Regions from separate parts of the Pseudomonas hormoni genome, predicted to be linked through region 1. Evidence: predicted binding sites of a transcription regulator. Region 1 holds the regulator's gene; the other holds the start of a gene.
What was found. Region 1 encodes FliA, which starts transcription of late flagellar genes. Its sites were predicted from a motif close to CTAAAGTTTNNNNNNNNNNNGCCGNTAA; they were not measured.
Positions count from the first base shown of each region.

Region 2: a site for FliA is predicted at 3,766-3,793, ahead of KJF94_RS12140 (methyl-accepting chemotaxis protein). Genes of this name have one in related genera too.

Region 1 is NZ_CP075566.1:1,026,351-1,034,394, forward strand. Features, by position in the region: gene flhA (flagellar biosynthesis protein FlhA) at 1-408, shown strand, start outside; gene flhF (flagellar biosynthesis GTPase FlhF) at 420-1,748, shown strand; gene fleN (flagellar synthesis regulator FleN) at 1,865-2,695, shown strand; gene fliA (RNA polymerase sigma factor FliA) at 2,692-3,432, shown strand; gene KJF94_RS04750 (chemotaxis response regulator CheY) at 3,600-3,971, shown strand; gene KJF94_RS04755 (protein phosphatase CheZ) at 3,994-4,782, shown strand; gene KJF94_RS04760 (chemotaxis protein CheA) at 4,829-7,075, shown strand; gene KJF94_RS04765 (protein-glutamate methylesterase/protein-glutamine glutaminase) at 7,126-8,044, shown strand, end outside.
Region 2 is NZ_CP075566.1:2,615,599-2,623,642, reverse strand. Features, by position in the region: gene KJF94_RS12155 (alpha/beta fold hydrolase) at 1-488, opposite strand, end outside; gene KJF94_RS12150 (YqaA family protein) at 574-1,008, opposite strand; gene KJF94_RS12145 (DUF411 domain-containing protein) at 1,008-1,454, opposite strand; gene KJF94_RS12140 (methyl-accepting chemotaxis protein) at 1,716-3,707, opposite strand; gene KJF94_RS12135 (aldo/keto reductase) at 3,877-4,872, opposite strand; gene KJF94_RS12130 (LysR family transcriptional regulator) at 4,989-5,912, shown strand; gene KJF94_RS12125 (hypothetical protein) at 5,919-6,059, opposite strand; gene KJF94_RS12120 (hypothetical protein) at 6,250-6,438, shown strand; gene KJF94_RS12115 (fe2+ zn2+ uptake regulation protein) at 6,458-6,829, opposite strand; gene pvdQ (bifunctional acylase PvdQ) at 7,146-8,044, shown strand, end outside.

The DNA of each region.
Region 1 (8,044 bases):
GCCAAGAGTCAAGATACTGCCGCGCTGGTGGCCGCCGTACGCGTCGGCGTATCCCGTGCAATCGTCCAAAGCATTGTGGGGACTGAGTCGGAGCTGCCAGTTATCACTCTTGAGCCAAGGTTGGAACAAATATTGCTCAATAGTCTTCAGAAGGCAGGACAAGGCTCGGAAGAGGGCGTTCTGCTGGAGCCAAGCATGGCTGAAAAACTGCAACGCTCGTTGATCGAAGCGGCGCAGCGTCAGGAAATGCAAGGTCAACCGGTGATTCTGCTGGTGGCCGGTCCGGTTCGCGCGATGCTGTCGCGATTTGGCCGACTGGCAGTCCCGGGTTTGCATGTGTTGGCTTACCAGGAAATCCCTGACAACAAGCAAGTGACCATCGTTGCGACAGTAGGGCCCAACGGCTGAGGTAGTGGTTTATGCAAGTTAAGCGTTTTTTCGCCGCCGATATGCGTCAGGCCATGAAACTGGTTCGTGATGAGCTGGGCGCTGATGCCGCCATCATTGGCAACCGCCGGATCGCCGGTGGTGTCGAGCTGACGGCTGCCCTCGATTACAAACTGTCGGCGCTGGCCCCGCGTGTTCCGAACATGGAACTCGAGGACGAGCTGCGCAAGACCCAGTCGCGGATCGTGACCGCCCAGGCCGAACTGAGCCTGCGTAGCGAGGGCGAGAGCGACAAGTCCACCAATCGCCAGTTGTTCGCCGGTCTGCCACTCACCGCCGCCGAACCGCTGATCGAACCGACTTACACTGAACCCCGTCGTGCTGCGCCGGCCCCTGCGCCAGCCTCCGGCGGTGTCGACCCGCGGGCTTTCGATTCGATGCGTTTCGAACTCAACAGCCTGCGCGAACTGATGGAAGTACAACTCGGCTCCCTGGCCTGGAACCAGCTGCAAGGCAGTCGTCCGGCCCAGGCCAACCTTTGGCGTCGCCTGCAACGCATCGGCCTGTCCGGCCCGTTGTCCCGCGATCTGCTGGAAATGATTACCGACATTGAAGAGCCCCGTCAGGCCTGGCGCATGTTGCTGGCGCACCTGGCGCGGATGATCGCCACACCGGAAGTCGAGCCACTGGAAGAGGGCGGCGTGATTGCCATGGTCGGCCCTGCCGGCATGGGCAAGACCACCACGCTGGCCAAGCTCGCGGCCCGTTACGTGCTCAAGTACGGCGCGCAGAACATCGCGCTGGTGAGCATGGACAGCTACCGCATCGGCGCTCAGGAACAACTCAAGACCCTGGGCCGGATCCTCAACGTGTCGGTCACCCACGTCGACCCGGGCCAGTCCCTGGTGCAGGCGCTGGACCCATTGCTGCGCAAGCGTGTGGTGCTGATCGATACCGCGGGTCTTCAGGCCAGCGATCCGGCACTGCGTATGCAGCTCGAAAGCCTGGCCGGTCGAGGCATCAAATCAAAAAATTATCTGGTTCTGGCAACCACCAGCCAGAAACAGGTTCTAACCGCCGCTTATCACAGTTACAAGCGCTGCGGGCTCGCTGGCTGCATCCTGACTAAACTGGATGAAACGGCAAGCCTGGGCGAGGTGCTGAGCCTGGCAATCAGTCATGAGTTGCCGGTGGCTTACCTGACCGATGGGCCGCGGATTCCGGATGATTTGCATCTGCCGCGTCGTCATCAGTTGGTCAGCCGTGCCGTCAGCGTGCAAATGCAGGAAGAACCCAGCGAAGAAGCCATGGCTGACATGTTCGCTGATATTTACCACAGCCCGACCAAGCAGGTTGGCTGAGGTATTAATGAACAGTTTTTGTACCTACATCGATGGTCTGCCATGCATTGTTCCGTTTGTGAACGCGCAGCCAGTAATGTGGCCTCCGTCTATGCAAGACAAGGTAAAGAAATAACATGGGCAGCATGCATCCCGTACAGGTGATCGCGGTGACCGGCGGCAAAGGTGGCGTCGGGAAGACTAACGTGTCAGTGAACTTGTCCCTGGCTCTAGCTGAGCTAGGCCGGCGCGTCATGCTGCTGGACGCCGATCTGGGTCTGGCGAACGTCGACGTCCTGCTGGGACTGACACCCAAACGCACCCTGGCCGACGTCATCGAAGGCCGCTGTGAGCTGCGCGACGTGTTGTTGCAGGGGCCAGGCGGCATCCGCATCGTCCCGGCCGCGTCCGGCACTCAGAGCATGGTGCATCTGAGCCCGGCACAACACGCCGGCCTGATCCAGGCGTTCAGCGATATCGGCGACAACCTCGACGTCCTGGTGATCGACACCGCTGCGGGCATCGGTGACTCGGTAGTCAGTTTCGTTCGCGCCGCGCAGGAAGTCTTGCTGGTGGTTTGCGACGAACCGACCTCGATCACCGACGCCTACGCACTGATCAAACTGCTGAACCGCGACTACGGCATGAACCGTTTCCGCGTCCTGGCCAACATGGCCCAGAGCCCGCAGGAAGGTCGCAACCTGTTTGCCAAGTTGACCAAGGTCACGGATCGCTTCCTCGACGTCGCCTTACAATACGTCGGTGCGGTGCCGTACGACGAAAGCGTGCGCAAGGCCGTTCAGAAGCAGCGCGCGGTCTATGAAGCTTTCCCGCGTTCCAAGTGCTCCCTGGCCTTCAAGGCCATCGCACAAAAGGTCGATACCTGGCCGCTGCCTGCCAACCCGCGTGGGCACCTGGAGTTTTTCGTCGAGCGCCTCGTGCAACAAACGGCAGGACCCGTGCTATGACAGCCAGCGGTTACAACCTATACAAGAAATCGGCACGTGACGCGCAGTACGAGCTGATCGAGCGTTACGCGCCACTGGTCAAACGCATTGCCTACCACTTGCTGGCGCGACTGCCAGCCAGTGTCCAGGTCGAAGACCTGATCCAGGCCGGCATGATCGGCCTGCTTGAAGTATCGACCAAATACGACGCCAGCAAAGGCGCGAGTTTCGAGACGTACGCGGGCATTCGAATCCGCGGCGCGATGCTCGATGAAGTCCGCAAGGGGGACTGGGCGCCACGTTCGGTCCACCGCAATACCCGCATGGTCAGCGACGCAATTCGCTCGATTGAAGCTAAAACCGGCCGTGACGCTAAAGATCACGAAGTTGCGGCCGAACTCCAATTGAGTCTCGATGATTACTACGGGATTTTGAACGACACCCTGGGCAGCCGGTTATTCAGTTTCGACGATCTGTTGCAGGACGGCGAACACGAAGGGCTGCACGAGGATGGCGCGAGCGCTCATCTCGAGCCGTCACGCGATCTGGAAGATGAACGCTTCCAGGCGGCGCTGGCGGACGCGATTGCCAATTTGCCGGAGCGTGAGCGACTGGTGTTGGCGCTGTACTACGACGAAGAGTTGAATCTCAAGGAAATCGGTGAGGTCCTGGGGGTCAGCGAATCTCGAGTCAGCCAGTTACACAGCCAGTGCGCGGCCCGTTTGCGGGGGCGTTTGGGGGAGTGGCGAGCGCGCTGAAGGCAGTGTGGGGACACTGCGAACGTGGCTGGTGTGGTGTTGAACTGCGCCGGTCTCGATCTGTTGTGCTCCAGACAGTCATTGAGTGCTTTGCCGGATTGATTGAAATGGCGCGTCCAGGTGCTGGGCGCGTTTAAGACTGCTTGGAGGTCGAATTGGACAAGAACATGAAAATCCTCATCGTTGATGACTTCTCAACGATGCGGCGGATCATAAAAAACCTGTTGCGTGACCTTGGGTTCACCAACACGGTCGAGGCTGACGATGGCGTTACTGCCATTCCGGTTCTCAACAGCGGAAGCATCGACTTTCTGGTAACGGACTGGAACATGCCTGGCATGACCGGTATCGATCTGCTGCGTCACGTGCGCGCCGATGAAAAGCTCAAGCACCTGCCGGTGCTGATGGTAACCGCTGAAGCCAAGCGCGAGCAGATCATCGAAGCGGCCCAGGCCGGTGTTAACGGCTATGTGGTCAAACCCTTCACGGCCCAGGCGTTGAAAGAAAAAATCGAGAAGATTTTCGAACGCATCGGTTGAGAAACTGCGCCACGGGGGAGCTATGGACCACAACGAATCTTCACAGGGCGATTTTGAGTCGACCCTGAAAAAACACGCGGTCGAACTGGTCGAAAGCCTTGAAAAAGGCAAGTTCGGCGACGCTGTGCAATTGATCCATGAGCTCAATCAGACCCGTGACCGCGGCCTGTATCAGGAAGTGGGCAAGCTCACTCGCGAGCTGCATAGCGCGATCGTCAATTTCCAGATTGACCCGCACATGCCGCAAGCCGAGGAAGTGTCCCAGATCACAGATGCCACCGAGCGTCTGGGCTACGTTGTCAAGCTGACAGAGGCCGCAGCCAACCGCACCATGGACCTGGTCGAAAACTCTACGCCGTTGGTCAATAGCCTGAGCGATGAAGCCCAGGCGCTGAGCACGGACTGGGGACGGTTCATGCGTCGCGAAGTCGGGGCTGAAGAGTTTCGCGAGCTGGCACGGCGTGTCGACGGTTTCCTGACACGCAGCAGCGCGGACAACCGCGCGGTGTCGAGCAACCTCAACGACATTCTGCTCGCTCAGGATTATCAGGACCTCACAGGTCAAGTGATCAAGCGTGTGACCCAATTGGTCACCGAAGTTGAAAGCAACCTGCTCAAGCTCGTGCTTATGGCCAGTCAGGTGGACCGCTTTGCGGGCATCGAACATGACCGTGAAGCGATGCTTGCTGAAAAAGATCCGCAAAAACATCTCTCTCAGGGTGAAGGTCCGCAGATTCATGCCGATAAAAGAGAAGACGTTGTGTCCGGTCAGGACGATGTGGACGATTTGCTATCCAGCCTAGGGTTTTAGAATTTTAGGTATTTTAGGTTTTTAGACCTGTAGGAGCACACCCTTAATGAGCTTCGGCGCCGATGAAGAGATCCTTCAGGATTTCCTGGTTGAGGCCGGCGAGATTCTAGAGCAACTGTCCGAACAGCTGGTCGAGCTTGAAAGCCGACCGGATGATGCGGACTTGCTCAATGCAATTTTTCGCGGTTTTCACACTGTAAAAGGGGGCGCCGGCTTCCTCCAGCTCAACGAGCTGGTGGAGTGCTGTCACATCGCCGAGAACGTGTTCGACATCCTGCGCAAGGGTGAACGTCGCGTCGACTCGGAATTGATGGACGTGGTTCTCGAAGCGCTGGACGCGGTGAACAGCATGTTCAGCGAAGTCCGCGAACGCAGCCCGATCACGGCTGCCACGCCTGAATTGCTTGCGGCCCTGGCCCGTCTGGCCGAGCCGCAAACCGCCGATGAAGCCGCACCTGTGGCTGAAGTGGTGGAAGCACCGGCTGCCGAAGCCGAATCAGGCGACATCACCGATAACGAATTCGAACAACTGCTGGACTCGCTGAACGCCGTCAAGGCTCAGGCCGAGGCGCCTGTGGTTGCTCCGCTGCCTGCCGGCGATGCCGCGGCCAGCGACGAAATCACCGATGCAGAATTCGAGTCGTTGCTCGATCAATTGCACGGCAAAGGTCAGTTCGCCGTCGACGCGGTGGCAGCACCTGCTGCACCCGCCGCACCGGCTGCCCCGAAAGCGGCAGGCGACAGTTCCGACATTACCGACGACGAATTCGAAGCACTGCTCGATCAGCTGCACGGCAAGGGCAACTTTGCGGTGGACGCGCTGGAATCGGCCATTGCTTCGGCCCCGGTCGCCGCTGCACCTGCCGCTAAAGCGGCCGGCAGCGATCTGATCTCGGATCACGAGTTCGAATCGCTGCTCGACGAATTGCACGGTAAAGGCAAGTTCACTGAAGTCGGCACCGGTTCCGCCGCTTCTTCGGTAGCGGCACCTGTCGCCAAAGCCCCGGCACCAGTGGCCAAAGCGCCCGAGCCAAAAGCCGAAGCGCCGAAGCCTGCTGCCGCCGCTGCACCGGCGCCAGCCCGTGCACCGGCTGCACCACCGGCGGAAAAACCGGCCAGCGAAGCCGAGACCACCGTGCGGGTCGATACCGCGCGTCTCGACGAAATCATGAACATGGTTGGCGAGCTGGTACTGGTGCGTAACCGCCTGGTTCGCCTGGGGGCCAACAGCGCCGATGAGGCCATGTCCAAGGCCGTGTCGAACCTCGACGTGGTCACGGCTGACTTGCAAACCGCGGTCATGAAGACCCGGATGCAACCGATCAAGAAAGTCTTCGGGCGCTTCCCGCGTCTGGTTCGAGATCTGGCTCGCCAGCTCAAGAAAGAGATCAACCTGGAGCTGGTCGGCGAAGAAACCGACCTCGACAAAAACCTTGTCGAGGCACTGGCCGACCCGCTGGTCCACTTGGTGCGCAACTCGGTCGACCACGGTATTGAAGAGCCGGCTGATCGTGAAGCGATGGGCAAACCGCGTAGCGGCAAAGTGATCCTGTCCGCTGAACAGGAAGGCGACCACATCCTGCTGTCCATCTCCGATGACGGCAAGGGCATGGATGCCGACGTGTTGCGTGGCATCGCGGTCAAGAAAGGTTTGATGGACAAGGATGCGGCGGACCGACTCAGCGAGTCTGACTGCTTCAACCTGATCTTCGCGCCGGGTTTCTCGACCAAAACCGAGATCTCCGACGTGTCGGGTCGTGGCGTGGGCATGGACGTGGTGAAAACCAAGATCGCCCAGCTCAACGGCACCATCAACATCTACTCGACCAAGGGCAAAGGCTCGAAGATCGTCATCAAGGTGCCGTTGACCCTGGCGATCATGCCGACGCTGATGGTCATGCTCGGCAACCAGGCGTTCGCGTTCCCGCTGGTGAACGTCAACGAGATCTTCCACCTCGACCTGTCGCGCACCAACGTGGTGGACGGCCAGGAAGTGGTGATCGTGCGGGACAAGGCGCTGCCACTGTTCTACCTCAAACGCTGGCTGGTCAGCTCCGCCGCTCACGAAGAGCAGCGCGAAGGCCATGTGGTGATCCTTTCGGTAGGCACCCAGCGGATCGGCTTCGTTGTCGATCAACTGGTCGGCCAGGAAGAAGTGGTCATCAAGCCATTGGGCAAAATGCTCCAGGGAACCCCGGGCATGTCCGGCGCCACCATCACCGGTGACGGCCGTATTGCGCTGATTCTCGATGTTCCGAGCATGCTCAAGCGTTACGCCGCACGGCGTATTTGATTCTGGGGGAGCGGGGCGACTGAGCCTCGCCCCCGCCTAACGGAGTGTTTATGGTAGTCAAGGTCCTGGTGGTGGACGATTCGGGGTTTTTCCGCCGCCGCGTCTCGGAAATTCTTTCAGCGGATTCGAATATCCAGGTCGTCGGTACGGCGACCAACGGAAAAGAGGCGATCGATCAGGCGCTGGCCCTCAAGCCGGACGTGATCACCATGGACTACGAGATGCCGATGATGGATGGCATCACGGCAGTGCGGCACATCATGCAGCGCTGCCCGACACCGGTGTTGATGTTCTCCTCGCTGACGCACGAAGGCGCCCGGGTCACCCTGGATGCGCTGGACGCCGGCGCGGTGGATTTCCTGCCGAAGAATTTCGAAGACATCTCGCGCAATCCCGAGAAGGTCAAGCAACTGCTGTGCGAGAAGATTCTCAGCATTTCGCGCAGTAACCGTCGGGTCAGCGCCTACAGCGCGCCGGCACCGGCGCCGGTCTCGACGCCAGCCCCGACCCCTGCACCTCCCAGTGTCAGCAGTTATGGCAGCAGCGCGCCTGCACGTCCGGCACCGATCCCGGCCCGTGCACCTGCGCACGCTCCGTCGTCGCCGGCACCGAAACGCAAAGCCTACAAACTGGTTGCCATTGGCACTTCCACCGGCGGCCCGGTTGCCCTGCAGCGCGTATTGACGCAATTGCCGGCCAATTTCCCGGCCCCGATCGTGTTGATCCAGCACATGCCGGCGGCGTTCACCAAGGCGTTCGCCGAACGTCTCGACAAGCTCTGCCGCATCAGCGTCAAGGAAGCCGAGGATGGCGACATCCTGCGTCCGGGCCTGGCGTTGCTGGCGCCGGGTGGCAAGCAAATGATGATCGATGGCCGTGGCGCGGTGAAAATCCTGCCGGGCGACGAGCGTCTGAACTACAAGCCGTGCGTGGACATCACCTTCGGTTCGGCGGCCAAGTCCTACGGTG
Region 2 (8,044 bases), 1.6 Mb from region 1:
TGTTCAACCTGCTCGGGATATTGCAGTGCATAACGGGTCGCGAGCATGCCGCCGGTGGAATGTCCGAGCAGGGTCGCTTTCTGGATGCCGAGGGCTTTGAGCAGTTGCTGGGTGTTGGTCGCCAGCTGCTGGAAGCTGTACTGGTAGTTGTCCGGTTTGCTGGAGGTGCAGAAGCCGATCTGGTCCGGGGCAATGACCCGATAACCGGCGTCGCTCAAGGCCTTGATCGACGTGTCCCAGGTGGCGCCGCAGAAATTCTTGCCGTGCATGAGCACGATGCTGCGTCCGTTGGCCTTGCCATGGGCGGCGACGTCCATGTAGCCCATTTGCAGGGATTTGCCCTGGGACTCAAAGGCGAAATGCTTGACCGTGTAGGGATACTCGAAGCCTTGCAGCTCCGGCCCGTACTCGGGGCCTTCGGCAGCGATGACGGGCAGTGCGGCGGTCAGCAGCAGGCTGGGTAGCCAACGGGAGCGGGCGAGGGGCATGGGTAGACTCCACAGGAAATCGACCGATGCTGGATCGGCCTGATTAGGGCGACATTAAACACAGGCAATCGCGGCGAATGATCGTTCAACTCATCCAGCCCAGGGTCGCCAGGGCCAGTACGCCATAACGGGCGCCTTTGGCGAGGGTTACGATCACAAGGAAACGCCCTAGCGGCTCGCGCATCACCCCAGCGACCAGCGTCAGCGGATCACCGATAACGGGCACCCAACTCAGCAACAGTGACCAATGGCCGTAGCGCTGATAATGACCCCGGGCCTTTTCCAGATGCTGCGGGCTGACCGGAAACCAGCGCCGGTCGCGGAACCGCTCGATACCGCGCCCCAGCCACCAGTTCAGCAGCGAGCCGAGGACATTGCCCAGGGTCGCGACCGCCAGCAGCGACCAGAGCCAATACTGCTCGCTGAGCAACAACCCCACCAGCAGGGCTTCGGATTGCAACGGCAACAGGGTCGCCGCACCGAACGCGGCGAAGAACAGGCCGATATACGCACCGAACATCAATGGGCAGCGTAGTCCGCCACCACCACATCAGTGCCGTCCTTTTTCAGGCCGATCACCTGATAAGCATCGCTCATGCCGTCCATTTCCATGCCCGGCGAACCCATCGGCATCCCGGGGGCCGCCACACCCAACAGGTCATCGCGCTTGCTCAGGGCCAGCACCTGATCGGCCGGGACATGGCCTTCGACGAATTTACCGTTGATCAAACCGGTGTGGCAGGACGCCAGACGCGGTGGCACGCCGTGCTGTTGCTTGAATTCGCTCATGTTGGCTTCAACGTGATCCTCGACCTTGAAGCCGTTGGCCTCCAGGTGGCTGATCCACTTTTTGCAGCAGCCGCAGTTGGCGTCGCGGTGGACTTCGATCGGGATCAGGTCGGCGGCCTGGGCCAGGGAAGAAATGAACAGGGCGCTCAGGGCGACCAGACGCAGGTGGGTTCGCATGGGAAATATCTCGACTCGGATGGCGGTCAAAAAAAGAGCCATTTTGACTGCTTTAGCCAACGACGAGGCAGGAGATTGTTTCGAAGTGATACAGGTGTTGCCATGCTGTTGTGGCGAGGGAGCTTGCTCCCGCTCACCTGCGCAGCAGGCGCAAACCAGGTTGCGCGAATTAACAACTAGCACCGTGTTGAATGTTAAAGGGGGCCGCTTCGCAGCCCAGCGGGAGCAAGCTCCCTCGCCACAGGGAGCTGCGTTCTCAAGTCAGCGGACTTTGAAGCGTCCCATGATCGCGCTGACGCGTGTGTTGGCCTCCAGCAACTGCCGAGTATTCAGCTCGCTCGCCTGACCGCTTTTCACCAGTTCATCCACCATGTGGCGGATTTGCACCATGCTGCGGTTGATCTCTTCGGTCACGGCACTTTGCTGTTCGGCGGCGGTGGCGATCTGGGTGCTGAGGCTGTTGATGTGGCTGACGGAGCCGGCCATTTCATCCAGCCCGGTGTTGACCCGCGCTGTGGCATCGGCCGCCGATTGGCAGCTGGCCTGAGTGTTTTCCATCGCGCTGACCGACGAGCTCACGCCCTGGGTCAGGCGTGTGAGCATCTCGTTGATTTCCGAGGTGCTGGCCTGGGTGCGGGCGGCGAGGGCGCGGACTTCATCGGCCACCACCGCAAAACCGCGTCCCTGCTCACCGGCGCGGGCCGCTTCAATCGCCGCGTTGAGGGCCAGCAGGTTGGTTTGCCCGGCGATGGCGCCGATCACCCCGAGAATCTCGGTGATGCGTTGGGCGTCCTGTTGCATGCTTTCGACTTTGTGGGTGGCGCTGGCCACTTCGTCGATCAGCGCGATCACACTGCTGGAGGCTTCGCCCACGACCACCCGCGAACGGTCGGCGTTTTCGTTGGCGCGTTGGGTAAATGCAGCGGTTTCAGCCGCATTTTGCGCAACGCTTTCGGCGGTCGAACTCATTTCGGTGATCGCGGTGACGGTCTGATCGGTTTCCGAAGCGTGACGCACCAGAATCTGGCTGGTGTGCGCGGACGTGCGTTGCAGGTTATCGAGGCTGGACGCCATGGCTCCGGTAGCCTGGGTGACTTCGCCGATCATGTTCTGCAGGTACGCGATGAAGGCGTTGACCGAGTGGCCGATGGCGCCCAGTTCATCTTCGGCGCGGATGGTGATGCGTTTGGTCAGGTCGGCGTCACCGGCAGACAGCGCGTCGATATTGGCCTTCAGGGCTTTCATGCGCTGTACCAACTGGCGGATCGCGTAGATTTGCAGCAACACCAGCAGGATCACCATCGGAATCTGCAGCAGGCTCAGCGTGCTGAGCACGTCGTCGCGCTGGGCGGTGATCAGTTTGGTCGGCAGTGCGGTGGCAAGAAACCACGGCGTGCCTTCGATCGGGCGCATGAAGAAAGTGCTGGATTCACCGTTGTTGTCGAACTCGACGCGCTGCGACCGATCACGGTTTTGCAGGCCAGCCTTAACTTGACTGGCGAAGGGTGAGTTGCCGGCCAGTTCACTGATGTTCTTCAGCACGATCGGCCCGCTGATGCGCGAGCTGTTGCTGATGATCTTGCCGTCGGCCTCGATGATCAGCATTTCGGCGCCGAGGTCTTTTTCCTTGCGCGCCACCAGATCGTTGAAGAAACCCAGGGTCACGTCGATGGTCGACACGCCGTACGCCGCGCCGTTTTTCTGAATGGCCATGGCGCAATTGGTGCGTGGCTCGGCGCTGGCGTCATCTTTATAGGCCGCCGCCCAGGCGCATTGTCCGCGCGGGGTTTGCATGCCGCCCTTGTACCAGGTCTGGTCGTAATAGTTGGGCGCGGCGTCGCTGTTCCAGAAGGTGTTCACCGCCAGCTTGCCCGAGGCATCGCGGTGCCAGAAGGTGCTGAATTTGTTGCGCCCGGCTTCACGCTGGCCGGGCAGGGGCCAGATGCCGCCGCCGAAGACTTTCAGTTCCCCGTACTGATCGACCAGCCCCGGCAGAACGGTGTCGATGGCGGCGCTGTCGAGCAGAGGAATGGTCTGGGTGATGCTGCGCTGTTGCGCCTGAACCTTGTTCAGTTCACCCTGGATTTGCTCGGCGACTTCAGCGATGCGATTGAGGGCTACTTGTTCTTCGGTGTGGCGCAGTTTCGGCGCGACCAACTGGCTGATCCCGACCACCGTGAGAATGGACAGCAGCAGAATGAACAGGACCAGAAACAGTGTGTAGCGAGCCTGAATGGTGCGGAATGCGGGCATGGAGCCGGGTCCTTTTTAGCAGCGTTCTTATTGGAGTATTTTTCGGCGCTTCAAAGGGCTATCGGCCTGCAGATGTCGAGCTTTAGGTACGATCGTGCAAGGTTGGGGCGAATTGACGAGCGGTAGAGGGTACTGGCCCGTTCAGGTAACCGAACGGGCCAGTCGCAGATCAACGGTCAAGCAACTTCATGACTTCTTCGGGGTAGCGCAAACCGGCCGTGGCATTCGCCGGAAAGATCGCTTCCAGTGCGAGCAACTCTTCGCGACTGAGTTTTACGTCCAGCGCCGCCACGTTCTCTTCCAGATACCTGCGCTGTTTGGTCCCCGGAATCGGGATCAGGTATTCACCCTGAGCCAGCACCCACGCCAGTGCAAGTTGGCCCGCCGTCACGCCTTTTTCTGCCGCCAGGTCCTGAACCTGCTGCACCAGCAATAGGTTTTTTGCGAAGTTGTCGCCCTGGAACCGTGGACTGAAACGACGGTAGTCGTCTGCCGCAAAATCATCCGCGCTTTTCAGTGCGCCGGTCAGAAACCCCCGACCCAATGGGCTGTAAGGCACAAAGGCGATACCCAGCCGCTGACACGCGGCCAGACAGCCGTTTTCTTCCTGGTCACGGCTCCACAACGAGTATTCGCTTTGCAGCGCACTGATCGGATGGACCTTGTTCGCCCGTTCCAGCGTTGCCGCCGAAGCCTCGCTCATTCCCAGGTAACGCACCTTGCCGGCCTTTACCAGACCGGCCATGGCGCCGATGGTTTCCTCGATGGCCACTTGCGGGTCGATACGGTGCTGGTAATACAAGTCCAGTGTGTCGACACCGAGGCGCTTGAGGGTGCCGTCGATTGAGGCGCGAATGTAGTCCGGTCGGCCGTTAACCCCGCGGGCCGTTGAATCTCCCGGATCGCGGACGATGCCGAACTTGCTCGCCAGAAACACTTGATCGCGCTTGCCGGCGATGGCCTTGCCGATCAGCTCCTCATTGGTATGCGGGCCGTACATGTCGGCGGTGTCGAGCAGGTTGATGCCCAACTCCAGCGCCCGGTGCAGGGTGGCCGTGGCCTCGCGGGTGTCGACGCCCGTCGTGTAGAAATCGGTCATGCCCATGCAGCCCAGACCGATTGCACTGACCTGTGGACCGTTCTTGCCCAGTTGACGTGTTTGCATGAAATCAGCTCCCTGTGATGTGAAGCCCATTGTCAGTCTCGACAGAAATGAGATAAACCGGTTAAAACTGCTATCACTATTCGTTATTTCTAAATAATCAGTCGGTGCAAAAAACAATGGACCGTTTCAACGCCATGCGCGTGTTCACCCGAATCGTCGAACTGGGCGGCTTTGCCAAGGCGGCAGACAGTCTGCAAATTCCCCGTGCGTCGGTGACCATTCTGATCAAGCAGCTGGAAAGCCATCTGGGGGTGCAACTGCTGCAACGCACCACGCGGCAGATCAGCCTGACCCTCGACGGCGCCGCCTATTACCCTCGTTGCGTGCGGTTGCTGGCGGACCTTGAGGAAACCGAAGCGGTGTTCTCCGCCGCGCGGCACAACCCCAAAGGTCTGTTGCGCGTGGACATGCCCGCGGGCATAGGGCGTTTGGTGGTGATCCCGGCATTGCCGCAATTCACCGCTCGCTATCCCTTGATCGAAGTGGAAATCGGTTTGAATGACCGGCCTGTCGACCTGATTCGCGAAGGTGTCGATTGCGTGTTGCGCGGCGGCGCGTCTCTCGATGACTCATTGGTGGCGCGGCCGCTGGTGATGCTGGACCAGGTCACCTGCGCCAGCCCCGATTATTTGCAGCGCCATGACACGCCACAGGGTTTGGCCGATCTGGCGGGGCATCAAATGGTGGAGTACGTCGCCAGCAACGGCAAACGCTACGGGCTGGAATTTGTCGTCGATGGCCAGCTACAGCCGGTCAATCTGCCCAGGCATGTCTCGGTCAACAGTGCCGATGGTTATCTGGCGGCGTGCGAGGCCGGGTATGGGTTGGTGCAGGCGCCGTACTATCACGTGGCCCGGCGTATCAGGGAGGGTGGTTTGATCGAGGTGCTGAGGGAAGTGCCGCCACCGGGGATGCCGTTGACGGCGCTTTATCCTCCTCACCGTCAGTTGTCGCGGCGGGTACGGGTGTTCGTTGACTGGATGATCGAGCTTTGCGCGCAGCCGGGAAATGACTTTTTCAGGGATCAGTCCGCTCGCTGAAAAACCTCAGCGATGCTGGTAGTAACCGGGTCCGCCACGGCCGTCGTAATGGTGGCCGCCGTGCCAGCCGCCGTGGGGGAAAATAATGCAGCCGCTCAGGGAAAGCAGGGCAAGCAGGGGAATCAGCAGTGTGATTCGACGGAACATTTCAAAATCCTCATGGTTATCGCCGCTATGAAGCCAAAAGGCTTCATCGGCTGTAACATGAGACCCCGTTTGCAACGCCGCATCCCCGAAAAACGGTAGGGGCTTGGCATGCATCCGGATACAAACCGGATACATTTTTCAGGTTAACGTTCAGGCTTATGTTTAAGCTTTTTGTTTAAGGAAAAGGGCAATGACCCAGTCGCAACGTTTGAAATACTCGATTCTGATCTCCCTGGTGGTGCTGGGGATCATGTTTGGCCTTTCGTATTTGCAGAATGCCGGGGTCATCAGCGAAAAGCTGTTTCAGTACATCGCCATTGGCGTGGCGGTGATCGTGGTGGTGATCAATGGCGTGATGCGCCGCAAGGTCAAACCCTGAACGACGCCCGCCGACAGGATTACTCGCCGTGCAGAATGGCGGCAGCCTGCGGATGCAGGCTGTAGCTCTTGTCCGCGTTCAGCGTAATCACGCCTTCGCTGCACAAGCGCTTCAACACTTCGCGCACACTGAGAAAGGACAGGGGAATATCCAGGTCCAGCAAGTGGCTGTGCACACCACGTACTCCGAGACTGCGGTCGCTGTCGGCGGCGGTCAGCAAGGCATCGATGACTTTCAGGCGGATCAGACTGGTGCGCAGGCCAAAGCTCTTGAGCAGAACCCTGATCCTTTCGTTGCCGTTGCGTTCGGTCCGTTGAGTGAACAGGCCCGAGCCCATGGAAGTGCCCATTGGTGCAGTGCTACCGTCCGTTGGCAGTTGCGAGTTGTACATGCAAAAACTCCTTTTCAGAGCCTGAACCGGAAAAATGTGTTGGGTGCTCTTACTCAATAAGACGTACGAGCGACTCAAATCATGAAGGCTCAGATGTAGAAATTTTGTCGCCATCACGTCAGAAGCTTGTAAACCCCCGCAGAAACGCCCCTTGGCGCCCTAAATTTTTCTCCTGAATTTCGTTCTCTTGTAGGAGCAAGGCTTGCCCGCGAAGAGGGAGTACCGGCCAACATAAGTGTTGACTGACACACCCCCTTCGCGGGCAAGCCTTGCTCCTACAAGGGCGATTTGCGTGTTTATTCGATCAGGAGCGAGCGTGATTATTACCAGGCAATTAACCCGATTGAGCCTTGCCGGTGTGTTAGTGGGTTTGAGTCTTGCGGCAAACGCACGCAACCAGCCGGACCAGGCGACGGCCGATATCCGTCGGACCAGCTTCGGCGTGCCGCACATTCGCGCTGAAAACGAGCGTGGTCTCGGTTATGGCATCGGCTACGCCTACGCTCAGGATAATCTGTGCCTGCTGGCCAATGAGATCACCACGGTGAACGGCGAACGTTCACGGTATTTTGGCCCGGAGCAGTTCACGGTCGAAGAGCGCGAAAACCAGGTCAGCGACGTCTTTTTCAACTGGCTGAATACGCCGCAGGCCGTCTCCGCGTTCTGGCAGGCACAAACGCCGGAAGTCCGCGACCTGATGGAAGGGTATGTGGCGGGTTACAACCGTTCGCTGGCGGAACGTCGCGCGCAAGGTTTGCCGCAACAATGCCAGGGTGAGTGGGTGCGGGACATTACCGCACAGGACCTGGTCAAGTTGACCCGTCGCCTGCTGGTCGAAGGGGGCGTCGGGCAGTTTGCCGAAGCACTGGCCGGCGCCACGCCACCCAAAGCCGTCGCTCGAAACGCAAATGCGTCCGCGTCGTTCCAGGTTGCCGATGTGCGCAGGCAGCGCTTCGCCCTCGATCGCGGCAGCAACGCCATCGCCGTAGGCAGCGAACGCTCGTTCAATGGCCGAGGCATGTTGCTGGCCAACCCGCATTTCCCTTGGGTCGGCGGGATGCGCTTCTATCAGATGCACCTGACCATTCCCGGCAAACTGGACGTGATGGGCGCCGCGTTGCCCGGCCTGCCGATGATCAACATTGGCTTCAACCAACACCTGGCCTGGACCCACACCGTGGACTCGTCCAAGCATTTCACCCTGTATCGCCTGCA